Regions from separate parts of the Micromonospora sp. LOL_023 genome, predicted to be linked through region 2. Evidence: riboswitches for the same ligand, from Rfam matches in the RefSeq annotation. Region 2 holds a riboswitch; each other region holds the start of a gene.
What was found. Region 2 has a riboswitch for cobalamin ahead of ACFHVL_RS08935 (CbtB domain-containing protein). Riboswitches for the same ligand answer to the same signal wherever they lie in the genome.

Region 1 (6,378 bases), on a different contig from region 2:
AATGTCGACGGTCGACTTTCAGGATCGGGTGTCGTCGTGTCGGTGGCAGCGCGACTGCGCCGAGGATCTGGTGGCTGGTCATGGTCGGATCGTGGCCGAGTTCATCGACGAGGGTGTCTCCCGTCGGGTGGCGTGGCCGGATCGGCCGCAGACGGCGCGGCTGCTCGCCGCTTTGGGGGACCCGGCGCGGGGGTTCGACGCGATCGTCGTGGGCGAGTACGAGCGTGCCTTCCATGGTCAGCAGCTTGAGCAGTTGACCCTGATCCTTGTCGGGCATGGTGTGCAGTTGTGGTTGCCGGAGACGTACGGGCCGGTGGACTTCGACAATCCCCGGCAGTTGGCGTTGCTGGACCTGCTTGGTGTGCATTCGCAGCGGGAGGTGTCGCGGGCGCGGTATCGTACGATGGCGGCGATGCGCGCCTAGGCCGAGGTGCAGGGCCGGTATCTCGGCGGCCGGCCGCCGTACGGCTATCGGCTGGTTGACGCGGGTCCGCATCCGAATCGTGGTCACGCCGCCTGGGATCGGCGTCTGCATCGTCTGGAGCCTGATCCGGTCACTGCGCCGCGCGTGCGGTGGATCTTTGCCCAGCGGCTTGCCGGTCGCAGTGTGGCCCGTATCGCTCGTGCTCTCAACGACGCCGGTGTTGCCTGCCCGTCCGCCGTTGATCCGGGACGTAACCGGCACCGCAGTGGCCGGGGTTGGATGCTGACGACGGTCGCGGCGATCCTGGCCAATCCCTGTTACACCGGCCGTCAGGTGTGGAACCGGCAGCGTGCCGACCGCGACGGTGTCGAGCCTGAGGGCCCTGTTGCTCGAGGCCGCGAGGTGCAGTGACGCAACGGGGCTCCGCAGTGGGTCGTTTCCGGTCAGGTCGTTCATCCGTCGTTGGTGAGTGAGGAGCGGTTCGTCGCGGTCCAGGCGATGCGTACCGCGCCCGTCCCTGCGGATGGCGTTTCTCGCCGGTATCTCCTGGCGGGGTTGGTGTGTTGGGAGGTCTGTGGCCGGTGCATGGACTCCCATTGGGTGCATGGCCGTCCCGGTTACCGTTGCCGCCACGGCCACACGAGTAGCCGTACGACGGTCTCGCCCTGGCCGAGGACCCTCTACGTCCGGGAAGATCATCTCCTCGACGCACTCCGCTACGACCGCGGGCTGCACCGTCACCATCCCGCGTTGCGCTGCGTGGACCTGGGCAGGGTTGCCGCCTACCTTCGTGACAACGACATGATCGTCGTGTGACTACTTCGCCCGAGTTGTCGACACCGCGACCGCGACATACCTGCTCGATCCGGCAGGGAGCTTCCCCGCCACCACCACAGCGAAGATCCCCGTCCAGCGGGACGGGGATCACCAGTAAAGCGAGTAGGTATCACCCTTCGTGCGGAAATAACGTGTCCGAGCCGGAGTTGATCTCCAACTACATGATCGTTCTGCGTGATGAACTGGTGCTCACGTAGCGAATAGCTACTCCAGACCCCTATGGCCCCAGGCGGGCATCCCCGATTCGTTGACCGGTATTGGGCTCTGCGGTGTCCCGTGCGGCGGACCCTGGCGCCGGCGCGACGGCGCGGCCCGTACGATGGCGGGCGGTGCTGGTTCGTCCCGTCCGCGAGTTGGGCGGGGCGTCGTAAGAGGGAACCCGGTGCGAGTCCGGGACTGCCCCGCAGCGGTGAGTGGGAACGACCGCCGTCAACGAAGCACTGGACCGCAAGGTCTGGGAAGCGACGGCCAGTAGGCGACCAACGTGTCACGCCCGCGAGTCCGAAGACCTGCCAGCGCTGCGTACACCGCCTGGTGTGCGCCGCCGGCGGCCTCTCGGGAGGGCTAGGGCGGAAAGCCGGGTGCCACGCCGTGCCCTGCCTTCCTCCCCTCCCGTGTCCGTCGGGCACTTCGAGGGAAGGACCCATTGGTGACTACCGCATTCGGGCAGAGCACCGTGCTCGGCTATCCGCGCATCGGTGCCGACCGTGAGCTGAAGAAGGTCCTCGAGGCCTACTGGGCGGGCGGCATCGACGCCGAGGAATTGGAGAGGATCGCCGCTGAGCTGCGGTCCGAGGTCTGGCGGACGCTAGCCGACGCCCGGCTCGACGCGATCCCGTCGAACACATTCTCCTACTACGATCACATGCTCGACACCGCCGTCGCCGTTGGTGCGATCCCTGGCCGGTTCGCCCGGCTCGGCCTCGGCGAGTTGGACACCTACTTCGCGATGGCCCGAGGCGTCGACGCCGAGCCGGCGCTGGAGCTGACCAAATGGTTCGACACGAACTACCACTACCTGGTCCCGGAGATCGACCCGGGCCTCGTCTTCCGTCCGAACCCGGCGAAGGCGTTGGGTGAGTACGCCGAAGCCCGTGAGCTGGGTATCACCACTCGACCGGTGTTCGTCGGGCCGGCCACGTTCCTGCTGCTGGCCAAGGGCGACGACCCGTTCTCCCGGCTGGACGAGCTGGTCGAGGTGTACGTCGATATCCTCGCCGCGCTGGCGGCTGCAGGGGTGGACTGGGTGCAGTTGGACGAGCCGGCCTACGTCGCCGACCGCACCCCGGCCGAGATCGACGCCCTGCGCGGCGCCTACGCCCGCCTCGCGGAGGTCACTCAGCGGCCGAGGATCTTCGTAGCCACCTACTTCGGCGAATTCGGTGACGCTCTGCCCGCGCTGCTGGGCACGTCGGTGGAGGCGATCGGTCTGGACCTGGCGGCCGGGCCGGGAAATCTGAACCGGCTCGCCGCCGCCGGGCCGCTGCGTGGCCGGACGATCGTCGCCGGGCTGGTGGACGGCCGCAACATCTGGCGTACGGACCTGCATGCCGCCGTCTCGGTCGGAGCGAACATCGCCGGGCTGGCCGACCATGTCGCCGTCGCCACTTCCTGTTCGCTGATGCACGTCCCGGTCGACCTCGCGGTCGAAGGCGGACTCGACCCGGAGCTGTCCGCCCGGCTGGCGTTCGCCCGGCAGAAGGTCGATGAGGTGGTCCTGCTCGGCAGGGCGCTGCGCGACGGCATCGCCAACCTGCCCGCACCGCTGCCGGTCGCTCCGGTCGGGTGGCGGCGCGGCGACGTGCGTGTCCGGCTGGCAGCCCTCGGCCCCGCCGACCGGCAGCGTGGCGACTACCCGGATCGGGCGGCCGCGCAGCAGCAGCGGCTGGGGCTGCCGGAGTTGCCGACGACCACGATCGGGTCGTTCCCGCAGACCGACGAGTTGCGTAGGGCCCGCGCCGCGTACCGGGCTGGTCGGCTCGACCACGACGGCTACGTCGAGCGGATGCGCGCTGAGGTCGAGCATGTCATCCGACTGCAGGAGAAGCTGGGCCTGGATGTGCTGGTGCACGGCGAACCGGAACGCAACGACATGGTGCAGTACTTCGGCGAACAGTTGGACGGTTTCGCGGCTACGGAGCATGGTTGGGTCCAGTCGTACGGCTCCCGCTGCGTGCGTCCGCCGATCATCTACGGCGACGTGGCCCGCGTGGCCCCGATGACGGTCGACTGGTCCACCTACGCCCAGTCGCTCACCAGCAAGCCGATCAAGGGCATGCTCACGGGGCCGGTCACGATCCTGGCCTGGTCGTTCGTCCGTACCGACCAGCCGCTGGCCGACACCGCCGACCAGGTCGCACTCGCCCTGCGCGACGAATGCCGTGATCTGGAGGCGGCCGGAATCCGGGTGATCCAGGTCGACGAACCGGCCCTGCGGGAGACCCTGCCGCTGCGCAGGGCAGGCCAGCAGGCGTACCTGGACTGGGCGGTCGGCGCGTTCCGGCTGGCGACCAGCGGCGTCGCCGATGACACTCAGATCCACACCCACCTGTGCTACTCGGAGTTCGGTGAGGTCATCGCCGCGATCGACGCGCTGGACGCCGATGTGACCAGCATCGAGGCGTCACGCTCGAAGATGGAGGTCCTCGACGATCTGGCTGCGATCGGCTACCGGCGCGGTGTCGGCCCCGGGGTGTGGGACATCCATTCGCCCCGGGTGCCGTCCCGCGACGAGGTGGTCGAGGCCCTCCGTAGGGCAGCTGCGGCCATGCCGGCCGGGCGGTTGTGGGTCAATCCGGACTGTGGTCTGAAGACCCGCGGCTACGCTGAGGTCGAGGCGTCGCTGCGGCATCTGGTCGTCGCCGCTGCGCAGCTGCGCGGGAACTGACGAGGCTGGCGCCTGGGCGGACACCACGTAGGTGTCCGCCCGGGCCGGACCCGGTAGGTCATGAACGGTGAGTTCTTCGCCTGGCCTACGGATTCGGCGGGCGCTGATCTATCGGCGGGCGCTGATCTACAAGCCATGGAGTCACGCTACGCCGAACTGCTCACCGTGCTCGCTTCTGGCGGTGTCCGTTCAGCAGCGCGCCGTCCAGGACGGCGGACGGGTCGGCGCCAAGATCGAGCCGGTCGGGGGTGACGCCGGCACGCACGAGCAGGTCACCGAGTGCTGCGATCATGGCACCGTTGTCGGTGCAGAGCCGTACCGAGGGCACGCGGAGCCGGACGCCGGCGGTGGCGCAACGGTGTTCGGCGAGGGCGCGGACGCGGCTGTTCGCGGCGACGCCACCGACGAGCAGGAGCGTGTCGACCTGGTGGTCCCGGCAGGCGGCCAGGGCCTTGCGGGTGAGAGTGTCAGCTACGGACTCCTGGAATGACGCGGCGATGTCGGCTATCGGCAGGGGGTGTTCGTGGTGTTTCTCGACCCAGCGGGCTACCGCAGTCTTGAGGCCGGAGAAGGAAAACTGGTAGGGCGGGTCAGCCGGCCCGGTCATCGGGCGGGGGAAAGCGATCGCGCCAGGGTCGCCGTCGCGGGCCACGCGGTCGATGGCTGGACCGCCAGGGTAGGGCAGACCAAGCAGGCGGGCGACCTTGTCGAACGCCTCTCCTGCGGCGTCGTCGAGGGTGTCGCCGAGGTGGATGACTGGCTCGGTCGCGAGGTCACCGATCAGTAGCAGGGAGGTGTGCCCGCCGGAGACGATCAACGCGACGCTACGGGCAGGCAGCGGGCCGTGTTCGAGGACGTCGACGGCGGCGTGGCCGGCGAGGTGGTGAACGCCGTAGAACGGCACGCCGAGGCTGAGGGCGTAAGCCTTGCCGGCGGCGAGGCCTACCTGCACGGCGGTGGCGAGGCCGGGGCCGGCGGTGGCGGCGACGGCGTCGATCTGGCCGATGCCGATGCCGGCGCGGTCGAGGGCGTGGCGGACCATCGGGGTGATGGCGTGCAGGTGTGCGCGGGCGGCGATCTCGGGGACGACGCCGCCGAAGCGGGCGTGTTCGTCCATGCTGGTGGCGAGCGCGTCACTGAGGAGGACCCCGTCGGCGACGACTCCGACGCCGGTCTCGTCGCAGGAGGTCTCGATGCCGAGGACGATGGGCATCGGTCAGTCGCCCGGAGTCGTGTCGACGCCTGCGCCGACGCCGGGATGCTCGGCGCTGGCGGTGACGATTCTCCTGCGGAGTTTGGCCGGGATCCGGTCGACGTAGACGAGGCCGTCGAGATGGTCGACCTCGTGCTGGAAGCACCGGGCTAGGGTGCCGGTGCCGTCGAGCCGGATCTCCGTCCCGTACATGTCGAACCCGGTGACGGTGGCGGTGGCACAGCGGGCTAGGTCGGCGTGCCGGCCGGGCACGGACAGGCATCCTTCGACGTCGGTCGCCAGTCCCCGCTGATCGGGCAGGTGCAGGACCGGGTTGACGATCGCGGCGACAGTGTGGGCGCCGGTCGCGTCAGGGCAGTCGACGACGAAGATCCGGGCGTCGACGCCGATCTGGTTGGCCGCCAGCCCCACACCGTGCGCGGCGTACATGCTGGCGAACATGTCGGCCACGAGCCCGGCGAGGGCGTCGTCGAAGACGGTCACCTCGGCACAAGGGTGGTGCAGGACGGGGGAGCCGTGTCTGGTGATGGGGCGCGGGGTGCCGGTCGAGGTCTGCACAACTGCATTTTCCATGCAACTGCAATATTTTTGCAAGAAGCTCCCGTGGGTTTGTGGTCATGGCCTCGGTTTGCGGTGGCTCGGCGTCCGGTGCATCGCGCGCGTAGGTGACGACGCCGTCGTGTGTTGCACCTGGATCTGCCGTTACCCCGCCGGTCTGGGTGCGAGCCGCGGCAGCGGGTACAGGGGGCGCCCCGACCCACCTCCTCCTGTCACACATACGATGCAGTTGCAAGTTAATTGCAACAAGGGGGCGTTGGTGCGCACGGCGGAGATCAAGCAGCGGTTCCTGGCCCACTTCGCGGCGAACGGGCACACGGTGGTCCCGTCGGCTCCGCTGCCAGCGATCTCGGATCCCAACCTCCTGTTCATCAACGCCGGGATGGTGCAGTTCGTCCCGTTCTTCCTCGGCCAGCGGCCTGCGCCCTACCCGACCGCAGCTTCGGTGCAGAAGTGCAT
Region 2 (7,248 bases):
CACTGGCGAGCCGACGGCCGAGTCCGAGCCGGACCGGGCCGGACTCGCAGTCGAGCACCACCATGGTGGTGCCGGCGAACAGCGGTGCGAGGGTCACCGGGTCCGGTCCGCTGGTGGCCCGGCCGTCGGTGACCAGCAGGACCAGTGGCCGCCGCCGCGGGTCGCGGCGGCGTTCCGCGTCGATGACGGCGGCCGTGGCGCGCAGACCGGCTGCGATCGGGGTACGCCCCCCGGTGCGCAACTGCGTCAGCTTGGCGACTCCGACCTGGTGGCTGCTGGTCGGTGGCAGCACCACCTCGGCACCGGCACCCCGGAACGTGACCATGCCGATGCGGTCCCGCCGATGGTAGGCGTCACGCAGCAGGGACAGCACAGCGGTCTTGACCACCGCCATCCGCTGCCGGGCGGCCATCGACCCGGAGGCATCGACCACGAACAGGATCAGGTTGGCCTCCTGCCCGACGTAGCGGGCTTCGCGCAGGTCGGCGGAGGTGATGCCACGGGAGCCACGGGCCACGGCGGCGAGCAGGGTCGCCGGCAGATGCACACCGGACAGTCGACCACGCGGGTGGTCGGCGCCGACCACCCGGCCCCGGTCCGCGCGGGCCGCCGACCGCCGGCCGGGGGTGCCGCCCTTGCCGAGGCCGGGCAGCCGCAACCGCTGCGGCCGGTACGCCGGCCCGGCCGCTACCGGCGGCGGACCGCCGGCCTGCGCTCCGCCCGACGGGTCAGCCTCGGAGCCTCCGTCGGTCACGGGTGATCCGGCGCTGTCGGGAGGTCCAACGTCACCGGAAGGACCGGCGTCGTCTCCAGATCCGGCAGCCGGCGACGACACCGGTGCGTCAGCCGGCGACGGGTCCGGTGGGGGCGACGGGTCCGGTGGCGACGGCGGACCAGGGTCGGGGTCGGGGTCGTCGCCGCCCTCGTCGCGCAGCACCTCGTCGAGGCGTTGTTCGTCCGTCCCGGGCGGATCGAGGGGATCCCGACGGCGGCGGTGCGGCAGCGCCAGCCGCGCGGCGTCGCGTACCTCGGCAGCGGTCACGGCGGCGAGTCCACGCCAGGCGGCCAACGCGATGGATGCCCGGGCCATCACGATGTCCGCGCGCAACCCGTCCACCTGGTACGCCAGACAGATCCGGGCAATCCGGTTGATCTCGGCGTCGGGCAAGGTGACCTGCGGCAACGCCGCCCGCGCACTACGTACCCGGTGCGCCAACCGGTCGTCGGCCGCCCGCCAGGTCGCCGCGAACGCCGCCGGGTCGGCCTCGTACGCCAGCCGCCGACGCACCACCTCGGCCCGGTCACTCACCTGCGTCGGCGCGGTCACCGACACGACCAGCCCGAAGCGGTCCAACAGTTGCGGCCGCGGCTCCCCTTCCTCCGGGTTCATCGTGCCGACCAGCAGGAACCGGGCCGCGTGGTTGACCGACACCCCGTCGCGCTCGACGTGCGCCCGCCCCATCGCCGCGGCGTCCAGCAGCAGATCCACCAGATGGTCCGGCAGCAGGTTGACCTCGTCGACGTAGAGCAGACCCCGGTGGGCGGCGGCGAGCAACCCCGGCTCGTACGCCTTGACCCCGGCGCTGAGCACCCGCTGGATGTCCAAGGTGCCGACCACCCGGTCCTCGGTGGCCCCGACCGGCAACTCGACCAGGGTGGCCGGGTGCCGACGTCCGGCCGCCGGCGCGGTGTGCGGCCCGTCTGGGCAGCCCGGATCGGGTGCGGCCGGGTCGCAGGCGAACCGGCAGCCGACCACCTTGTCGACCTCGGGCAGCAGCCCGGCCAGCGCCCGGACGATCGTCGACTTGGCGGTGCCCTTCTCGCCACGGATCAGCACCCCGCCGATGCCGGGATGCACCGCCGCGAGCAGCAGGGCCTGCCGCAGGTCGGGCAGGCCGACCACGGCGGTGAACGGATACGGCCTCATCGGGCGTGCCGACAGCGGTGCATGGTGAATCCCTCCCGCGGGTATCCACGCCCGCGTGCCGGTGAACCTGTGAGCGGCCGGAGTCTCCTGGCTGCCGGATCGTCGCCACGTCCCAGCCTTCCCGCCGCGTCGCGACGGTGGCTGTCTCAAGGGGACGTGCCTCCCCGGTCACAGTGGCGGGACCGCCCCGGATTCGCACCGGGTTCCTCCGCGCACCGCTCGTACCGGCCATGCTCCCCCACCGGCGCCTCGACCGTCAATGTGGCGCCGGTCCCGCTGCTGGTCCCGGCGGTGGCCATTGTCCGGCCCGGTGATTCGGCGGTACGCTGCGGACGCCACGGTGCTCGGGAAGCCGGTGTAATTCCGGCGTGGTCCTCGCCACTGTGACCGGGGAGTGTCCGTTCCACCACGCCACTGGGCCGCCACACGGCGGCTTGGGAAGGCGGGACGATCGCGACGATCCGGGAGCCAGGAGACCGGCCGTGGCACGCACCGCATCGCCACGAGGCATGGACGAGAGGATTCCCTGGCATGTCTGCATCTTCGGTCGGCGGCGACGCCGCCAGCACCACCCCCACCATCCGCGTACCGCTGGCCGGCTGGCTGCTCGCCGCGGTGGCGGCGGTCGTCATCTACCTGGTCGCACAGGACAACGGACTCGTCCTGGCAGGTGCCGCCGAGTTCGTGCACGAGTTCACTCACGACGGCCGGCACGCGCTCGGCGTACCGTGCCACTGAGCACGGCGGCGACGATGCGCACCCTTTCGTTCGGCACCGTGCTGCGCCGTGGCCTGGCGGCCGGGCTGGCCGCCGGGGTGGCCGGCTCGGTGGCGGCCCTGCTGATCGTCGAGCCGCAGATCGAATCGGCGCTGGTCGTCGAGGAGAGCCGGGCGGCCGGCGGGGCCAGCGGGCACAGTCACGACGGCGAGTTGGTCAGCCGCGTCATGCAGGTCTTCGGTGGGCTGGTCGCGACGGTCGCGGTCGCACTGTGCCTGGCGTCGATCGTCGCGGTGGTCTTCGCCTCGACCCGGCACCTGCTGCCCGGCCGCGACGACTTCCGCCGGGCCGGTCTGCTCGCCGGACTCGGCTTCGTCGTGGTGGCGTTGCTGCCGGCGATCCGGTTCCCCGCCAACCCGCCGGGTGTCGGCGACCCGGCAACGGTCAACCAACGGACCGGGCAGTACCTGTCGTTCATCATCGCGGCGGCGGCACTCAGCTGGCTGGCGGTGCTGGTGCACCGTCGGCTGGCCGGTTGGTCCCGGCCGGAGCCGCTGCGGGCGGTGGTCGCGACGGCCGTCGCGATCATCGGGTACGCCCTGCTACTGGCCCTGTGGCCGGCGACGGCCGTCGAGGTGCCGGCGGACATCCCGGCGGTGCTGCTGTGGGAGTTCCGACTGGCCTCACTGGCCCAGCTGGCGACGATGTGGACGGTCCTCGGCGTGGTGTTCGGCCTACTGCTCACCCCGGCGAAGGTCGCCGGTCGACGGCCCGTACTCGCCGACACGGCGTGACCGCCGGCGCCACCGCGCCGGAGCCGGCTCTCGGGCAGACCGCCCGGGTGACGGTGTGCCGGGGCTGCTGCTGCGGCACCGTACGCAAGCATCCCGACATCGACCATGACCGGCAGCTCGCGCTGCTGCGTTCTGCGGTCCCGGTGCAGGTGGCCGACTGTCTGAACGCCTGCGAGCGGTCCAACGTGGTCGTGGTGCAGCCGACACCGCTGGCCCGGCGGCTCGGTGCCCGGCCGGTGTGGTTGGGCGACATCCTCGACGACGCGACCCTGTCAGCGGTCGCCGAGTGGGCCACCGCCGGCGGTCCGGGCCACCGGGCCTTGCCGGGCCGGCTCGGGCCGCACCGGTTTCCCGCGCCGCGCTGGAAGTAGCCTCCGGCCAGCCACAGGGCTGGGCACTTGGGGCCCTCGCGCGCCGCCGGTGCCGAAAATCATCCGGAAGGTGCCGGTCAGGCGAAGTTCACCCCCGGGATCGGTCCGTCCCACTACGACAGCCGCCGAGGAGCTTCGGCTGAGCTTGCGCACAGTGGCGTACCCAATGCGCACCCGGCGCGGAAGCCCGGTTCCAGCTGGCAATCCTGCTCGGCGCGACCGGCACCTCACCGCCGCCGTGGCAAAGCGCCACCGCCCTGAACCACCCGAACGAGGAGGACGCCAAACTCGCCCAGGTCAGCACGACAACTGGGCCCGTCGTGCCCCACACCCCGTGGCTCTACCCGTCATGCGCGACAGCCCACCTGAACAACGTCGACACGGACCCGCACCTCGGGTTGATACTCGCAGGTGCAGCGTCGTCGTGCGCAGGCTACGACGAAGGGTATCGGTTCGGCGTCGTGGGATACCGCGCCGCCGGAGAACCCGTGTACGTACTCAACTCTCATTTGAAGCCGTATCAGCGTGACGGACCGGCGCAGATCCGCGTACGCGTCAGGCCGGCGGTCGCCGGCAGCGCCGTCTGTATCATCAGGACCCTCAGCGAACGGATGGCCAGTTTCCTGATGGTCGTCACCGCTGACGGGGTGATCTCTGCGGAAGAGATCCCGGTAGACGATCCACGCGTGTCCAGGAACGCTCGGCACAGCCTCGAGCAGCCGGAGGGCGGCAGCCCGACCTGCGGCAATTGTGTCAGTATCACGATCTGAACGCCGGGACCGCCCGCCCCCCTCGACGGGAGGCGAACCGGTCCCTTGTCAGCGGCACCGCAGCCGGGTGTCCTTGCCGGCTCACTGGTCCGGCACCGCGTCGGCACCGTAGTAGGAGGTTCGCATGATCTCCTGCATGTCGTCGAGCATCGGCATCCGTGGGTTGGCCGGCGCGCACTGGTCCTCGTACGCGTTCATCGCCTGTTGCGGCAGGCTGGCCAGGAACGACACCTCGTCGACCCCGACGGCCTGGAACGACGGCTCGATGCCGACGGCGTCACGCAGCCGTTCGACGGCTGCGGCGTACGACTCGACGCCCTGCTCGGGGGTGGCCGCCGGCAGGCCGAGCAGCTGGGCAATCTCCTGGAAGCGTTCCGGCGCCCGGTAGTGCTCGTACTTCGGCCAGCCGGACAGCTTGCCCGGCCGGGCCCCGTTGTACCGGATGACATGCGGCATCAGGATCGCGTTGGTCCGGCCGTGGGCGATGTGGAACGACGCCCCGAGGGTGTGCGACATGGCGTGCACGATGCCGAGGAAGGCGTTGCCGAACGCCATCCCGGCGATGGTTCCGGCGTTGTGCATCCTCTCCCGGGCCTCGGGGTCGGCGGCACCGTCGCGCACCGCCCGCTCCAGGTAGGCGAAGATCAACCGGATCGCCTGCAGGGCGAGCCCGTCGGTGTAGTCGTTGGCGTACACCGACACGTACGACTCGGTGGCGTGGGTCAGCGCGTCGAAACCACTGTCGGCGGTGACCACGGCCGGCAGGTCGGCGGCGAGCACCGGGTCGATGATCGCCACGTTCGGGGTGAGCGCGTAGTCGGCCAGCGGATACTTCTTGCCGGTCGCCGTGTCGGTGATCACCGCGAACGGGGTGACCTCGGCACCGGTACCCGACGTGGTCGGGATGCAGACCAGTTTGGCCAGCTCGCCCGGTGCCGGGAAGGTGAACGCCCGCTTGCGGATGTCGAAGAACTTCTCCCGCATGTCGGCGAAGACCACTCCGGGGCGTTCGTAGCGCAGCCACATCACCTTCGCCGCGTCCATCACCGACCCGCCGCCGAGGGCGATGATGGTGTCCGGCCGGAAGTGGCGCATCTGCTCGGCCCCGGCGTCGACAGTACGGATGCTCGGTTCCGGCTCGACGGTGTCGATGATCTGCAGCGCCACCCGTTGCGCCCGGCCCTGCAGCACGGTCAGCACCCGGTCGACGAACCCGAGCCGGGTCATCGTCGCGTCGGTGACCACGGTGACCCGGTGCACGTCCGGCATGTCGGCCAGGTAGCGGATCGCGTGCGGCTCGAAGTAGATCTTCGGCGGGACCTTGAACCACTGCAGGTTGTTGGTCCGCCGCGCCACCCGCTTGATGTTGAGCAGGTTGACGGCGGTCACGTTGTTCGACACCGAGTTGCGGCCGTAGCTGCCACAGCCCAACGTCAGCGACGGCGCGATCGCGTTGTACATGTCGCCGATCGCGCCCTGCGACGCCGGCGCGTTCCAGATGATTCGCACCGCCTTGACTCGCCGGCCAAACTCCTCGGTGAGCGCGGCGTCGCTGGTATGGATGACCGCGCTGTGGCCGAGCCCGTGGAACTCGACCATCTGCTCGGCGTACCGGATGCCGGCGGCGGTGTCGTCGGCCCGCAGCACCGCCAGCACCGGACAAAGCTTCTCCCTGGTCAGTGGCTCGGCCGGGCCGACCTCGTCGACTTCGACCAGGATGATCGACGTGTCGGCGGGCACGGTGAAGCCGGCCTGCGCGGCGATCCATGCCGGCGACTGGCCGACGACCGCCGGGTTTAGCTTGGCCTGGGCACAGCCCGCCGACCCGGCGACGGCGCCGAACAACAACTGCTCCAGCTGCTGCTTCTGCTGCACGGTGGCCCGGTGCGCGTGCAGCTTTGCGAACTCGGCCAGCGCGGGGGCGTAGATCGCGTCGTCGATGACGACCGCCTGTTCGGAGGCACACACCATGCCGTTGTCGAACGCCTTCGACAGCACGACGTCGTTGACGGCGCGCGGCAGGTTGGCGGTCCGCTCCAGGTAGACGGGGACATTGCCGGCACCGACCCCGAGCGCCGGCTTACCGGCCGAGTACGCCGCCCGGACCATTCCGTTGCCGCCGGTGGCGAGGATCAACGCAACGCCGTCGTGGCGCATCAGCGCGCCGGTGGCCTCGAGCGACGGGTGCTCGATCCACTGGATGCAGTGCCCGGGAGCACCAGCGGCGACCGCCGCGTCCCGTACCACCCGGGCGGCTTCGGCGCTGCATCGCTGCGCGGCCGGGTGGAAGGCGAAAATGATCGGGTTGCGGGTCTTCAGCGCCAGCAGCGCCTTGAAGATGGTGGTCGAGGTGGGGTTGGTGACCGGCGTGATGCCGCAGATGACCCCGACCGGCTCGGCGATCTCGACGATGCCACTGATGTCGTCCCGGCCGACCACGCCGACCGTCTTCAACGTGGCCATGCTGTGGGTCACGTGCTCGCAGGCGAAGATGTTCTTCACCGCTTTGTCCTCGAAGACGCCACGGCCGGTCTCCTGCACCGCCAACCGGGCCAGGTCGCTGTGCCGTCCGAGGGCGGCGACCGAAGCCTTGCCGACGATGGTGTCGACCCGATCCTGGTCGAACTCGGCGTAGTCGTCGAGCGCCTTGGCAGCGGCGGACACGAGAT
Region 3 (7,248 bases), on a different contig from region 2:
CCGAGCGCCCAGAGCCACCAGGCGCCCGGGTGCACCGCCCTGGGCGCCCGGGCGCCTGGCGTGGGCATCTATCCGTTCCGGCGTCGGCGGCGCGCGGTGACCACCGCGGCGACGGTGACCACGAACAGCAGGCCGGCACCGAGCACTGTCATGACCGGCACCCCGGTGCGCTGCGTGGACGTCCGGTCGACGTCCCCGGTCCACGCCTCGGTCCGGGCAGCGGGGTCTCCGGTCTGCACTGGTGCGGAAGCCTCACCCGCAGGGCTGGCCGACGGTGCGGTCGAAACGACAGGGGTGCCTGCGGTGGTCGATTCCGGCGACGACGGGCCTGACGTCCGTACGCCTGCGGGCGTGGTGGAGGTGGCCGGTGGTTGGCGGGTGGGCGCCCCGCCCGGCGGTGCCGGATCCGTTGGCGGTTTCGGGTCGGTCGGGGGCGTGGCCCTGGGCAGCTGCGGCGTTGCTGGCGGCGGGGCGGCAGACGGCGGGGTGACCGGCGGCGGTGGCGCGGGACGTACCGGGGCGATGCGGGGTGGCGGGCTGGTCGACGCCGTCCGGTTCTTGGCGAACGACCAGCCTTCGAAACTGCCGAGCGGAGGCTTACGCGCAAGCACGCCATGCTGGCTGTACGTCCAGGGTCCGCCGTCGGGGGCGTGCCAGTAGGACCAGTACGCGCTCGCCGGGGGCGTGTCGACGCACGCTTCCTCGGCGGCGGTCGGTCTGCCCTCGATCCGGCAGATGAACGATTCGCCCCAACGGGTGGTACCGGTGATCGAAACGCCGGCGTTCTTCAACGCGGCGTGGCCGGTGACCTGGTCGCCGACGGCGCACCGGATGATCGTCGGCCCGCCCAGTTCCTGAAAGTCGACGATGACGGTGACTCCGTTGCCATCCGGACAGTAGCCGGCCAGCCCGGCCGCTGCGGCTGGGCCGGCCGGCGCTAGGGCGGCACCGGCGGCGACAACCACGGCGATGAGCAGCCGCGCCGCACGGATCGACAGCGTCGCGCGTCGCGTCGCGCTGTCCACCCCGGCTACTGTGCCGGTCGTCATTGCAGTGTTTCCCTGCGGCGGCGGGTCACCAGGAGCAGGCCGACCCCGGCGACGATCGTCGCGCCGCCAAGCAGACCGTAGGCGGCGACCGGGGCACCGGTTTTAGGCAGGCGTCCGCCCGGAGGTGGAGTCGTGGCCGGTGTGCCGGTCGGGGTCGGGCTGGCGGTGACCGTCGAGGTGGGTGTCGGCGACGGTGTGCTCGGGCTGCTGGTGGGCGTCGGGGTGGGACTCGGCTCCGGGGTGGGACTCGGCGTGGCGCTCGGGGTGGGCGTCGCACTGGGGCTCGGTGTCGGCGTCAAGGTCGGGGTGGGTGCCGGGTCGCCGGTGCCGATCTGACCCAGCGGCACCTGCGCCAAGCCGAGGACCGCCTGGGCGGTGGCCCGGCGCCACTGGTCCAGTTCGGACTCGCCGATTCCGTCGGTGACGGCTGTGGCGAGCGAGTCCGGGGTATAGGCGATCGCGCCGACGTGTGCCGACGCCGCACCAGCGTTGGCGGTGGTGAGCTGTTGCGCGGCGACGAACCCGGCGGCCTGTCCGGCGGCGGTGTGCTCGCCGGCGGCGGCCAGTGCCTGCCCGGCCAGACCAGTGCTGTTGGTGTTGGGATAGTTGGTGAAGCCGGAGCCGTTGAAGGATCCGTCAGCCGCCTGCACCGACAGCAGCCACGATGTGGCCGCAGCCAGCGGCTCGGCGGTGCCGCTCGCTCCGGCGTCGGCGGCTGCCAGCAGAGCCTGCACCGCCATCGCCGTCGCGTCCACCTCCATGCTTTGCTCCGTCGCAGGGTCCGCCGAGCAGGCGTTGCCGGCCGCGCTGGGATACAGGCGGAACCCGCCGCCTGGGCACTGCTGCTTGACGAGAAAGTCGACCACCGGCTGCGGTACACCTCCGGAGCGGGCCAGTCCTATGACGGCCAGCGACTGACCGAACAGGTTCGACCCGGCGGTGGTGTCGAGATTGCGGTCGTACAGCCAACCCGTCCTGGTGCCGTGGTCGGTGCCGTAGATCAGGTCCAGTGTGCGCTGACGCCAGTCGTGTCCACCGAAATCGGTCGGATCGACACCGGCGGCGACGGCGGCCAGGAGCACCTTCGCCGTCGATCCGCCGGTGACGAAATCGCCCATCTCGGTCCGGATGGCGGCGTAGCCGTCGGCGTTGGCCGCGAGCGCCTCGGTGATGGCGGCGACAGCGGCCAGCTCGGTGCCGGTGGCCCGCAGCGCGAACAGCGCGTCGATCGTCAGTCCCCAGTCACTGCCGACGAAGCCCGGCAGACCACCGTCGACCAGTTGACCGGAAAGCCAGTGTGATCCGGCCTGCGCCGCTGCGGGAGTGGCGGCCAATCGCAGAGTCGGAGACCCGGCGGGACGGGCGAGAGTGACCCCAGCACTGGCGGCGACCACCGCGAGGGCGGCAAGCGCCGGCAGGACCCGACTGAGAAAGCCACGAACCATGGAGGGACCTTTCGGAGCGGTGACCGAAACCGCATCCGCCGGTCGCACGCGACCAAGGCCGATCCGGGCTCGATCCGTAGACCACGACGTGTTGAGCCGCTCACTCCACAGTCGGGCATTCCGGCTCGCGTACCGGTGCTCACAGGCACACCGGCGCGCATACGGCTGCGGGTCAGCGCCGGCCTCGCACCGGCTTCCCCCGCCTGGGAGCACATTCAGTTGTGACGAGCCGCTACCGAGTATGTCAGATCGGCAACCGCGGGCGTCCTCACCGGACGTCACGGGCGGCGGCCGATCGGATCGAATAGCGGATCTGCTCAGCGGTTGACAGCCACCGTGCCGAGTATGACCGGCGAAGCCACCGGCCCGATCAGGGCCGAGCCGTTGACGACCGAGAGGAGTCATGCCCACACTGTCCGCAGCAGTTCCGCACCTGTGCATCGATGGGGGAAGTCCGGTCGGAAGCCGGCGCTGGCCCGCAACGGTAGGCGGCGAACACCATGCCGCGAGCCCGAGTACCCGTCGACGTACCGCTGCTAAGGATGTCCCACCCGTCGTGGCCCACGGGTCGGAGCCACCCGGTCCACCCGGGTCGCATCGACGTATGGGCCGGAAAGGCGCCGCCCGATGGCCACCCACCGCCGTCACCGTCTCCGACTCGTCACCACCGGTGTACTCGCCGCTCTCGCGCTCACCGTGACCGCGGCCGCGCCGGCCGCAGCCACTCCACCTCAGACCCACAACCGCGTCGACGCCGCCGCTGGCTGGCTCGCCCGGCAGATGGTCGACGGAGAACGCTTCGAAGTCGTCTTCGGCGGCATCGCCTACCCCGATCAGGGCCTCACCATCGACGCGATCTTCACTTTCGCCGCAGCCAAGGAAGCCGACAGCTACGCGACCAACGCGATCACCTGGCTCGCCGAACCGGCGGTGATCACCGGCTACATCGGCGGCGGCACCGAGGCGTACGCCGGCGCCACCGCCAAGCTCGCGCTCGGCGTGCAGGTCCGTGGCCTCGACCCCACATCGTTCGGTGGCATCGATCTGCTCACCCGGCTCACCGGACTGATGACACCCTCCGGCCGCTTCTCCGACCAGTCCGCGTTCGGCGACTACAGCAACATGTTCAGCCAGTCGTTCGCCGTCATCGCCCTGGACCGGGCCGGCGGCGCGCCAGCGCAGGCCGTGTCCTTCCTGACCGCCAGCCAGTGCCCGGACGGCGGGTTCCCGCTCCAGTTCGCCCAGGCCACCTGCATCAGCGACGTCGACGCCACCGCGATGGCGATCCAGGCACTGGTCGCGGCCGGCGAATGGCACCAGGCCCAGACGGCCGCGCAGTGGCTGATCTCCGTACAGGCCACCGACGGCTCGTTCACCGCCGGCGGGGTCGCCAACGCCAACAGCACCGGCCTGGCCGCCCAGGCGCTGGTGGCGACCGGCCGGGTGCTGGCCTGGTGGCAGGCCCGTCAGTTCCTGCTGAACCTGCAGGTCGGCTGCACCGGTGCCATCGCCGACCGGGGCGCGATCGCCTACACCACCACCGGATTCGACCCCGCCACCGCACCCCGCGCCACCGCGCAGGCCGTACCCGGCCTGGCCGCAGCCAGCCTGGTCACCCTGTCTGCCAACGGCTCCCGACCGGACGCGCCGACCCTGGCCTGCGCCTAGCCGTTCAGTCCCGCGTAGCTAGCCCACGGAGGAATCATGGCAACATCGATCCGCCGCCGACTGGCGGCACTCGCCGCGATCGTCGTGCTGGCAGCAGGACTGGTCGCGGTCGACCCGCTGACCCGCCCGGCGCACGCCGCCGCCTGTGCACCCGGCACCGGCGTCACCGTCGTCGTCGACTTCACCGCCTTCGGACTCGGCGTACAGACCAACTGCTATCCCGGCGACCCGCCGACTGGCCTCGCAGCCCTGCAGGGCGCCGGTTTCACCCCCACCGGCACCCTGCGTTGGGGACTCGCCTTCATCTGCCGCATCGACGGCCTGCCGACGCCTGCGGCTGAGCCCTGCGTCAACACCCCACCGGCCAGCGCCTACTGGTCGTACTGGCATTCGACGCCCGGCGGCACCTGGACCTACAGCACCCTCGGCGCCAGCAGCTACAACCCGGCTATCGGCACGGTCGAGGGCTGGCGATTCGGATCCGGCCAGGCACCCTCCATCACCCCACCCTGATCGCTCGGCGCGGCGACCATCTGGACCGGCCAGGCCTGCTGGATGTCAGGCCTGGCCGGCCGCACTATCCATCGTGGCACTTTCTGATTGGTCAGCCTGAGTCTGACCGGCTCGGTCGACGCTGGGCGGCGCGCAGTTGGCGCAGACTCCGGACAGCGCAACGTGATGGGCGTCAAGTCGAACGGCCAGCCGTCGATCAGCCATGATCACGCACCGCGTCGGTGAGCTGCTGAGTGCAGGAAGCCGTACGTCCGCGTGCTGGGCCGGTGAAGATGATGTCGTCGTTCGGGTCGGGTCGCTGGTTCCACCAGTCGATTGTTACCGTGTCGTCGTCGGTGCTGATGGTGCGCCAGCAGCGAACCTTCGGGCCGTTACGCAGGTAGCCGAAGTCCAGGTAGTGGTCGCCGTACCACTGCTCGGCGGTGAAATCTGCACCGACATCGTTGTCTCGGGTGGTCCAGGTCGTGGCGTCCGCTGCGATGAAGGGCAGCAGATCGGCGGGCACCGGTTCCAGAATCGTAGGGAGTAGCTGCAGCAGGTCTTCCCACAGCCGTACGACGTAGTAGTCGGCGTACGGTGGATCGTCGTGGCCGTCTGCTTGCCGGCGGCGCACCGTCTCGGCGGAGTAGCGCAGCAGTTGATGTCCGTTGAGGTCGAGCCAGTACCAGCCTTCGGTGAGTCCGAACCAGTGCAGCGTCTGTTTGTCCCGACCCCGGGGGTGTACCTGGTCCAGCGGGCGTAGCTGGAACTGGAAGCGGATTGCCGGTGGTGTTCGGCGTACCGGGTGCTGGTCAGCCACGATGGTTGCCGCTGGTGCCTTCGTCGGCCGTGGGGCTGACATGTTGGGCGAATGCCGCGTGGACCGGTGTTCCGGGCAGGTTGTCGCGGATGGCGAAGACGACGTGATCGAAGTGAGCGACCACGTCCAACGCTTGGGCGAACGCGTCGGCCACGGTCGCGGGATCGTTGCGGAACACCCCGCACCCCAGGGCTATTGCAAAATCGGGTTACCCCTGGTCACGGCAGGGTTTCCTGTGGTTACGGCGTCGATGAGGTCGTGCGGGCGGTGGCTGGCACGTCGGGTGGCTTCGGCGATGTTGGTAGCACCATCAACGTGGTGGTCCCCGATCGCGGTGTTGCGGAGCGTGGCGAACACGGCGGGCCCGCTACCCGTTCGGGCGCTATGGGCATCCTCACGGAACGTGACATCCCGTACGTGATGGAGCCGATTCTCGATATGCCATTCCGACCGCGCCCAGGTGCCCAGATCAGCGGGCTGGGCCTGGTCGGCGGGCAGCGAGACGGTCAGGTACGCCGTCTCACGGGTGATCCTGCCCTTGATCGTGCGGGTCCGGGTGATCCGAACGGCCTGCCGCGCGTAGGGGAAGCCCAGGCCGCCCGGGGTGGACACGGTGAGGACCTTGACGGTGCGGGTCTCCTTGCGTCCGTGACCGGTCTCGCGGGTCTGGGACCCGACCGGGACCTCAGCCCAGGGAAGGGCCTTGAGCTGGGCGAACAAGGTGGGCTGGTTGGCCTTGACCGCGGTCATCAGATGTCCGCCGTCGGCGGCGAGCAACTCGGCGTGCCCGGTCTGTGCGTGCAACGCGTCCGCGACCACGAGGACGTCCCTCAACGATCCCAGCACGGCCGCGACCAGGCGTAGCAGCGGGGTGAACGCCGGGATCTCGTTCGACTTCGCCGCGATCTGGACCTGGGCGAGCACGATCCCGGTGCTGACGTCGTACGCCGAGAGCAGGTGGACCTGCCGCCCGTCGGGTAGTCGGGCGCCCCGGGCGACCTTGCCGTCCACGGCGATCACCAGGCGCCACCGGCGCCCGCCGATCACGACCGGCCCCGCCCGGTCACGCAGCCAGCGGGCCAGAACCTGTGACAACACCTCGGCGTCGAGCCGGATCAACAGCCGCCACACCGTCGTGGCGGCGGGTACCCGTCCGGTGAACCCGAGTCGAACCCACACGGGACGGTCCTGGAAACGCACCCAGTCGTGGACGGCGGCGAACGTGCACGCCCCGGCCAGTACCGCGCACACCGCCGCCGCAAGCACGCTGACCAGCGGGTATCTCCGGCCTCGTGGATCCCGTGGGTCGTTGATGGCCTCCAGGGCCACGAACAAGCTACGGCGGTCACGATCGGTCACCACGACTGGTGACGGCAGGTTGGGGGGTCGATGTGGCAACACGATCTCGGTCAGTGATGATGACATCAGCGGGTGCGGTCCTCTTCTGGGTCATGGTCTTCGCAAACTCATGATCACCAGCGGGCCGCACCCGTCCTACACGGACCCCGGAACTCGCCGAATCCCATCGAAAACCCCAGCTCAAGAGCCCCTCAACCGACTACGCAACAGCCCTGGGGATGACGGTTTGTCCGTCGGCAGATGATCCTGCTCGGTCACAAGCCACTCCCCAGAGTAACCGCCGTTGATGGCGTGAGACGGGGGGCACGGCACCGCGCGGCGGTCGGGCGGCAGTCCGTACCCAGGCTCCACGTTGGTACCAGGTACCGCTGTACCTGACGAACTCGACGGTCAGCGTGTCGCGACAGCCGAGACA
Region 4 (7,248 bases), on a different contig from region 2:
GGCCTGCAGAACGGCCAGCCGCAGTGCCAGGTTGTGGTCGCGCCGGATCCGGTCGACCGCCCGGCGCCGGGCGGTGGTCAGCAGCCAGGCGCCGGGTCGGGTCGGTACGCCGGAGACGGGCCAGTGCCTCAGAGCCGCCTCGACGGCCTCGGCGGCGACCTCCTCGGCCAGGTGCAGGTCACCGAAGCGGCGTACCAGGGTAGCGAGCAGCCGGCCGTGCTCCTCCCGGAACACGGCCTCCACCGAGGTCCGCACCACGGCGACGGCTTGCTCGTCGCCGTGGTGCTCCCGCCGCCCGTCGGTGACCATCCGCGCTCACATCCCGAAGTCGGCGACCGGCCGCACCTGCACGGATCCGCCGTCGCGGGCGCCGGGTGAGCGGGCCGCCCAGTCCAGGGCGACGTCGAGGTCCGGCACGTCGATGATGTCGTACCCGCCGAGCACCTCGCGTGCTTCGGCGAACGGCCCGTCGGTGACGATCCGTTGCCCGTCGGCGTCGACCTTCACCGACGTGCAGGTGGTCAGGTCGGCCAGGGCGTTGCCGCTGACCCAGATCCCGGCGTCCTTCATCTCCTTGTCATAGGCCATCCAGTCCTCGACCGTGCACTGCGGCACGGTCGGCTCGGGGGCGTCGGTGGGCGCGCTGACGAACAGCAGCATGTACTTCATGGTTCTCCTCGCTGAGGCGTACGTCGCCATCTGCGGTAACGACGATCGGCGGACGGCCGGATCGACACCGTCACCTCAACTGTCTTGGGTCTGGTCCGGGCCAGCCTCGTCGGTTTCGGCGAGGATGCCGTAGAGCTTGCGGCGGGTCTCGTCGAGCACCCGGACCGCCCGCTCGCGCTGCTCCGCGTTGCCGTTCATCAGTACGTGCCGCAGCACCTGCATCGTCTGCATCCCGGACTCGCGTACATCGTGCCAGCTGTCGACGGTCTCCGGGGCGAGCTCGGTCCACGGAGCGGCCTGCGCCGCCTGCTCGGCCTCGGGTCGACCGGCGTCGGTGAGCGCGTAACGCTTGCGCCCGCCGCCGGCGCCTTCGGCGGCGCCGACGATCTGACCTTCGTCCTCGAGTAGTTGCAGGGTGGGGTAGATGGAGCCGGGGCTGGGGCGCCAGGCGCCCCCGGTGCGGGAGTCCAACTCCTGGATCATCTCGTAGCCGTGCATCGGCCTGTCGACGAGCAGGGCCAGCACCGCGGCCCGCACGTTGGGTCGCCGCCGCCCCCGACCGCCACCACGGCCGCCGCCCGCCCCCCGGCCGCCGAATGGACCGCCGGGTCCGAATGGCCCGCCCGGTCCACCGGGTCCGCCGAAGCCGGGCCCGAAGGGTGGGAATCCGGCGCCGCGCAGAAAGGCCCCCGGGCCACCGCGTGCTCTCTCGCGTCTCATGTAAACCTCCACTGCAGGATCATTGATACGTTGACGATATATCGTCAAGCAGTCGGCGACAACTCGATCTGCTGAGTGAAATACGTGACACCACGACACGACATGTAGGTACCCACCGCGAAGCCACCCACCAGATATAGTCCCGGACGCAACTGGTTCGGCCGGGCAGCCAGCCCGGCCGAGGCAACAGGGAACCCGGTGCGAATCCGGGACTGCCCCGCAGCGGTGAGTGGGAACGACCGCCGTCGAGCACACTGGGCCACCCCGGCCTGGGAAGTGACGGCCAGTAGGTGACTGGCATGTCCGGTCCGGCCCACAAGTCCGAAGACCTGCCGTTGTGCCGGATACGCCGAACGCGTACCCGGTGGTCCGATCGCCGCGCGGGACGGCCGACGGCTGCGACGCGTTGGCCATCGCGCGTTCGCGCCTGTCTGCCTGCCCGCTCGGCCTCCCACGAGGCGATGCCAGGAGGCACCACAGGTGACCGTCGTCACACATCCCGCCGCTACCGCACCGGCGGCCACGCCCGGCAAGCGGCCGACCCGAATCCGCGACCGATCGGGGACCGCCACGCCGGTCGACCCCGACCGGCTGCGCGACGCGGTACGGCAGCACGCCGACGGGCTCGCCGACGTCGACCCGGGGCGGGTCGCTGCCAGGACGCTCAGTGGTCTCTACGACGGCATCACCACCGCCGAGTTGACCCGGCTGCTGATCCAGACCGCGGCCGACCTGATCGGCGAGGACCCGCAGTACTCCCGACTGGCCGCCCGGCTGCTCGCCGACGAGATCGGCACCGAGGTCTGCCGGCAGGGCATCGGCTCGTTCAGCCAGGCGATCCGGCTCGGACACACCCACGGCCTCGTCGGTGACGAGACGGCCCGGTTCGTCGCCGACCACACCGCCGACCTCGACGCCGCCACCGCCCCGGCCGCCGACCGCCGGTTCGAGTACTTCGGGCTGCGGACCGTCTACGACCGCTACCTGCTGCGTCATCCCGCCACCCGGCAGGTGGTGGAGACCCCGCAGTACTGGCTGCTGCGGGTCGCCTGCGGACTGTCCCGCACCCCCGCCGAGGCGATCGGCTTCTACCGGTTGATGTCGTCACTGGCGTACCTGCCGAGCTCACCGACCCTGTTCAACTCCGGCACCCGGCACACCCAGTTGTCGTCGTGCTTCCTGGTCGACTCGCCCCGCGACGAGCTGGACTCGATCTACGACCGGTACGCGCAGGTGGCGAAGCTGTCCAAGTACGCCGGCGGGATCGGCATATCCTGGTCGCGGGTCCGCTCGCGGGGTGCGCTGATCAAGGGCACCAACGGGCTGTCCAACGGGATCGTGCCGTGGCTACGGACGCTCGACGCCTCGGTGGCCGCCGTCAACCAGGGCGGCCGACGCAGGGGCGCGGCCTGCGTCTACCTGGAGCCGTGGCACGCCGACATCGAGGAGTTCCTGGAACTGCGCGACAACACCGGCGAGGACGCCCGGCGCACCCACAACCTCAACCTGGCCAACTGGATCTGCGACGAGTTCATGCGCCGGGTCGACGCCGACGCCACGTGGTCGCTGTTCAACCCGGCCGACGTCCCACAGCTGCCCGATCTGTACGGCGCCGAGTTCGACACCGCGTACCGGGCCGCCGAGGCTGCCGGGCTCGCCGTACGCCAGATCAAGGCCCGCGACCTGTACGGGCGGATGATGCGCACCCTGGCGCAGACCGGCAACGGCTGGATCACCTTCAAGGACCGGTCGAACCTGCTGTGCAACCAGACCGGCGAACCCGGCAACGTCGTGCACCTGTCCAACCTGTGCACCGAGATCGTCGAGGTCTCCTCGGACGCCGAGACGGCGGTCTGCAACCTCGGCTCGATCAACCTCGGCGCGCACCTGACCCCGGCCGCGACCGGGGAGGGCGGCGCGGCAGGCGAGATCGACTGGGCGCGGCTGCGCGACACCGTCCATACCGCGGTGGTCTTCCTCGACCGGGTGATCGACATCAACTACTACCCGAGCACCGAGGCCGGCGCGTCGAACCCACGCTGGCGCCCGGTCGGCCTGGGCATGATGGGCCTGCAGGACGTCTTCTTCGCGCTCGGCCTGCCGTTCGACTCGGCGCCGGCGCGGGAACTGTCCACCCGGATCGCCGAGGAGATCTACCTGACCGCGTTGGAGACCTCCGCCGGACTGGCGCAGCGATACGGACCGCACCCGGCGTACCCGCAGACCCGGGCGGCGCGCGGGCACCTGCACCCCGACCTGTGGGGCACCGAACCGACCCAGACCGACCGTTGGACGGCGCTGCGGCAGCGGGTCGCCGCGCACGGGCTGCGCAACTCGCTGCTGGTGGCGATCGCGCCGACCGCGACGATCGCGTCGATCGCCGGCTGCTACGAATGCATCGAGCCGCAGGTGTCGAACCTGTTCAAGCGCGAGACCCTGTCCGGGGAGTTCCTCCAGGTCAACGCCGCCCTGGTCGGGCAGCTCAAGGCACGCGGGCTGTGGACCGAACAGATCCGTGAGCAGATCAAGCGGGCCGACGGCTCGGTCGCGCAGATCGCCGCCATCCCGGCGGAGCTGCGCGAACTGTTCCGCACCGCCTGGGAGCTGCCGCAGCGGGCGCTGATCGACCTGGCCGCCGCCCGCTCCCCGTACATCGACCAGAGTCAGTCGTTGAACCTGTTCCTGGCCGCACCGACGATCGGCAAGCTGTCGTCGATGTACCGGTACGCCTGGCAGTCGGGGCTCAAGACCACGTACTACCTGCGGTCGCGCCCGGCCACCCGGATCCAGCAGGCCACCGTGACCATCCCGGCGGTGGCCGGTGCCACCAGCGACGCCGAGGCACTGGCCTGCTCCCTGGAGAATCCCGAATCCTGCGACGCCTGCCAGTGACGCCCCGCACCCATCCGTTGGAGACCGCCACGATGACACCGAACCCGATGCTGCTCGATCCGGGCATGAGTCTCACCCTTCGCCCGATGCACTACCCGCACTTCTTCGACCGCTACCGCGACGCCATCAAGAACACCTGGACCGTCGAGGAGGTGGACCTGCACTCGGACCTGGCCGACCTGGATCGGCTCAGCCCGGCCGAGCGGCACCTGGTCAGCCGGCTCGTCGCCTTCTTCGCCACCGGCGACACGATCGTCGCCAACAACCTGGTGCTCAACCTCTACCAGCACGTCAACAGCCCTGAGGGCCGGCTGTACCTGTCCCGCCAGCTGTTCGAGGAGGCGGTGCACGTCCAGTTCTACCTGAATCTGCTCGACACCTACGTGCCGGACGAGACCGAGCGCTTCGCCGCCTTCGCCGCGATCGACAACATCCCGTCGATCAAGCGCAAGGCCGACTTCTGCTTCCAGTGGATCGACTCCATCTTCGAGCTACGCGAGCTGCGCGACCGCGACGACCGCCGGGCCTTCCTACTCAACCTGATCTGCTTCGCCGCCTGCATCGAAGGGCTGTTCTTCTACGGCGCCTTCGCGTACGTGTACTTCCTGCGGTCCCGGGGTCTGCTGCACGGACTCGCCTCCGGCACCAACTGGGTGTTCCGCGACGAGTCCATGCACATGGCGTTCGCCTTCGACGTGGTCGACACGGTCCGCCGCGAGGAACCGGACCTGTTCGACGACACGATGGTCGAACAGGTCCGTCAGATGCTCGCCGAAGCGGTCGACTGCGAGGTCCAGTTCGCCGACGACCTGCTCGGCCAGGGGGTGTCCGGGCTGTCGCCGACCGACATGCGCCAGTATCTGCAGCACGTCGCCGACCGGCGGCTCGCCCAGCTCGGCATCGCCCCGATGTACGGGTCGACCAACCCGTTCGCCTTCATGGATCTGCAGGACGTGCAGGAGCTGTCCAACTTCTTCGAACGCCGGGTCTCCGCGTACCAGGTCGGGGTGAGCGGCACGGTCAGCTTCGACGAGGAGTTCTGAGGCACCGGTGGCGGTCGCGGGCTATCCCGCGTCCGCCACCGGCAGCAGTCGCGCCGGTGGCGGCGAATCGCGCCGGAACCCGGGATACCCCAGGACGAAGCTGGTCACCGCCGCCATGATCGACGCGCCGACCAGCACCGGTAGCGGTGGCCAGATCGCGTACAGCGCGGTGCTGGCGGTGGGGGCGAGCACGTAGGTGAGCCCGTTCGTGGCGCCGATCAGCCCGGCGAGGCCACCCTGTTCGTCCCGGTCGACCAGCATGGTGGGGCCGGCCACGTAGCCGGGCATCGCGATGCCCATGCCGAGCCCGACCAGCCCCATCGAGACGACCAGGACGGCGGCGTGGGCGACGGGCACCAGCAGCACGAAGCCGACCACCGCGACGGTTCCGCCGACCCGCAGCAGCGTCGCCGGCCGCCACCGGCTGTGCGGGACGATCAGCACCTGGGCGAGCACGATCCCGATGCCGGCGGCCGCCAGCACCGCCCCGGTCAGCAGCCCGGTCGCCTCGGCGTCGAGACCGAACCGGTCCTGCACGATGAACCCGCTGATCACCTGGACGAAGCCCAACGCGGTGAACATGCCGAACCCGACGAGCAGGTACGGCCAGACCCGGCGGTCCCATGGGCTGATCCGGACCGGTTCGTCGAGCAGCTCGGTGCGGGTTTCCCGGCGCAGCCGGACGGCGACCAGGAACAGCCCGACGGCCAGCAGCACCGGGACCGCCAGCAGCGGCACCAGCAACCCGAACCCGGCGAGCGCGCCGCCGACGACCGCACCGGCGACCATCGCGACGCCCTGGGCGGTGCCGATCCCGGCCATCCCCCTGACCCTGGCACCCTCGTCGTCGGTGAGGTCGGCGATGTACGCCTGCGCGGTGGGTGCCACCGCGGCGACCGCGATGCCGAAACCGACCCCGCGGCAGAGGACGAGGAGCAGGAACAGCCCGGTGCCGGTGACCACCCCGCGGATCCCGAGCTGGGCGAGCAGCGCGAACAGCGTCGTCGCGGTGGTGGCCAGCGCGAACGCGGCGATCAGGACCGGTTTACGGCCCCACGACTCGGACCGCCGGCCCCACAGCTGGCTGGTCGCCACCATCATCAGGGCGGAGACGCCGACGATCGTCCCGACCTGCCACTCGGCCAGCCCGATCTCCCGCGACAGTGGGGCGATGATCGGGTTCAGCGCCATCTGGCCGAGGAAGATGAGAAAGACCGCGGCGAGCAGCACCGGGATCTGCATGCCGACGGTCGACGGTGACGCTTTCACAGTGTGGTGCCCCTGTCGGCGGTGAGCTGGCCCCGCTGGGCGGTACGGCCCGCCTGACCTGCCCACCTCAGGATCTGACCAACGCCACCCTAGCCCCGGAATCGGCCGCTTCCGCCGGTGAGCCTCCTCACGTCGACCGCAACGTCGATGCCGCTGGTCACCGGTTGCCGAAGTGCATCAGGTCACACGTCGGCGGCGAAGCACGACGATGGCGAGGGCACCCGCCGCCACCAGCGCCACGACGCCGCCGACGGCGTACGGCAACCACCCGCCACCGCCGCTCGCACCGTCCGCCTCCGCGGCTGGGCCCGGGTCCGACGTCGGTTGCCCGGCGCCCGGGTCCGACGTCGGCTGCCCGGCGCCCAGGGCCGCCGCCGACGCGTCGGTCAGCGGGGCGTTCACCGCGAACCGGAACGTGCCCTGGACCGGATGGCCGTCGGCCGACACCACCCGGTAGGCGACCGTGTAGACCCCGTCGGGCAGCGGATTCACCGGGCGCACGACGCCGCGCTGCTGGTCGACGGTCGGCCCGTCGACCGGCAACTGCGCACCGGCGACATCGGTGACCACGATCGTGGTGTGCTCGACGTTCAGCCGCTCGGTGAACTCCAGCACGATCTCCTCGGGCGACTGAGCCACCCGGGTGTTCTGCCCC

Region 1: another riboswitch for cobalamin. It lies ahead of metE (5-methyltetrahydropteroyltriglutamate--homocysteine S-methyltransferase); the one in region 2 lies ahead of ACFHVL_RS08935 (CbtB domain-containing protein).
Region 3: another riboswitch for cobalamin. It lies ahead of ACFHVL_RS12105 (LPXTG cell wall anchor domain-containing protein); the one in region 2 lies ahead of ACFHVL_RS08935 (CbtB domain-containing protein).
Region 4: another riboswitch for cobalamin. It lies ahead of ACFHVL_RS08030 (ribonucleoside-diphosphate reductase subunit alpha); the one in region 2 lies ahead of ACFHVL_RS08935 (CbtB domain-containing protein).

Annotation. Positions count from the first base shown of each region.
Region 1 is NZ_JBHMIM010000018.1:14,001-20,378, reverse strand. Features, by position in the region: gene ACFHVL_RS12155 (recombinase family protein) at 1-424, shown strand, start outside; gene ACFHVL_RS12150 (recombinase family protein) at 431-835, shown strand; cobalamin riboswitch at 1,578-1,793, shown strand; gene metE (5-methyltetrahydropteroyltriglutamate--homocysteine S-methyltransferase) at 1,911-4,148, shown strand; gene tsaD (tRNA (adenosine(37)-N6)-threonylcarbamoyltransferase complex transferase subunit TsaD) at 4,309-5,361, opposite strand; gene def (peptide deformylase) at 5,365-5,934, opposite strand; partial or broken gene ACFHVL_RS12130 (alanine--tRNA ligase-related protein) at 6,179-6,378, shown strand, end outside.
Region 2 is NZ_JBHMIM010000012.1:65,899-73,146, forward strand. Features, by position in the region: gene ACFHVL_RS08930 (VWA domain-containing protein) at 1-1,927, opposite strand, end outside; cobalamin riboswitch at 2,008-2,136, opposite strand; cobalamin riboswitch at 2,249-2,427, shown strand; gene ACFHVL_RS08935 (CbtB domain-containing protein) at 2,459-2,665, shown strand; gene ACFHVL_RS08940 (CbtA family protein) at 2,680-3,438, shown strand; gene ACFHVL_RS08945 (hypothetical protein) at 3,486-3,809, shown strand; gene ACFHVL_RS08950 (hypothetical protein) at 4,298-4,579, shown strand; gene adhE (bifunctional acetaldehyde-CoA/alcohol dehydrogenase) at 4,661-7,248, opposite strand, start outside.
Region 3 is NZ_JBHMIM010000018.1:2,908-10,155, reverse strand. Features, by position in the region: gene ACFHVL_RS12115 (energy-coupling factor transporter transmembrane component T) at 1-68, opposite strand, end outside; gene ACFHVL_RS12110 (hypothetical protein) at 69-1,049, opposite strand; gene ACFHVL_RS12105 (LPXTG cell wall anchor domain-containing protein) at 1,046-2,494, opposite strand; cobalamin riboswitch at 2,587-2,742, opposite strand; cobalamin riboswitch at 2,894-3,036, shown strand; gene ACFHVL_RS12100 (prenyltransferase/squalene oxidase repeat-containing protein) at 3,122-4,162, shown strand; gene ACFHVL_RS12095 (hypothetical protein) at 4,199-4,675, shown strand; gene ACFHVL_RS12090 (DUF5984 family protein) at 4,872-5,474, opposite strand; gene ACFHVL_RS12085 (hypothetical protein) at 5,467-5,628, opposite strand; gene ACFHVL_RS12080 (ISAs1 family transposase) at 5,667-6,899, opposite strand.
Region 4 is NZ_JBHMIM010000010.1:116,583-123,830, forward strand. Features, by position in the region: gene ACFHVL_RS08015 (RNA polymerase sigma factor) at 1-309, opposite strand, end outside; gene ACFHVL_RS08020 (YciI family protein) at 316-669, opposite strand; gene ACFHVL_RS08025 (PadR family transcriptional regulator) at 745-1,389, opposite strand; cobalamin riboswitch at 1,526-1,741, shown strand; gene ACFHVL_RS08030 (ribonucleoside-diphosphate reductase subunit alpha) at 1,870-4,281, shown strand; gene ACFHVL_RS08035 (ribonucleotide-diphosphate reductase subunit beta) at 4,314-5,324, shown strand; gene ACFHVL_RS08040 (MFS transporter) at 5,346-6,566, opposite strand; gene ACFHVL_RS08045 (copper resistance CopC family protein) at 6,771-7,248, opposite strand, start outside.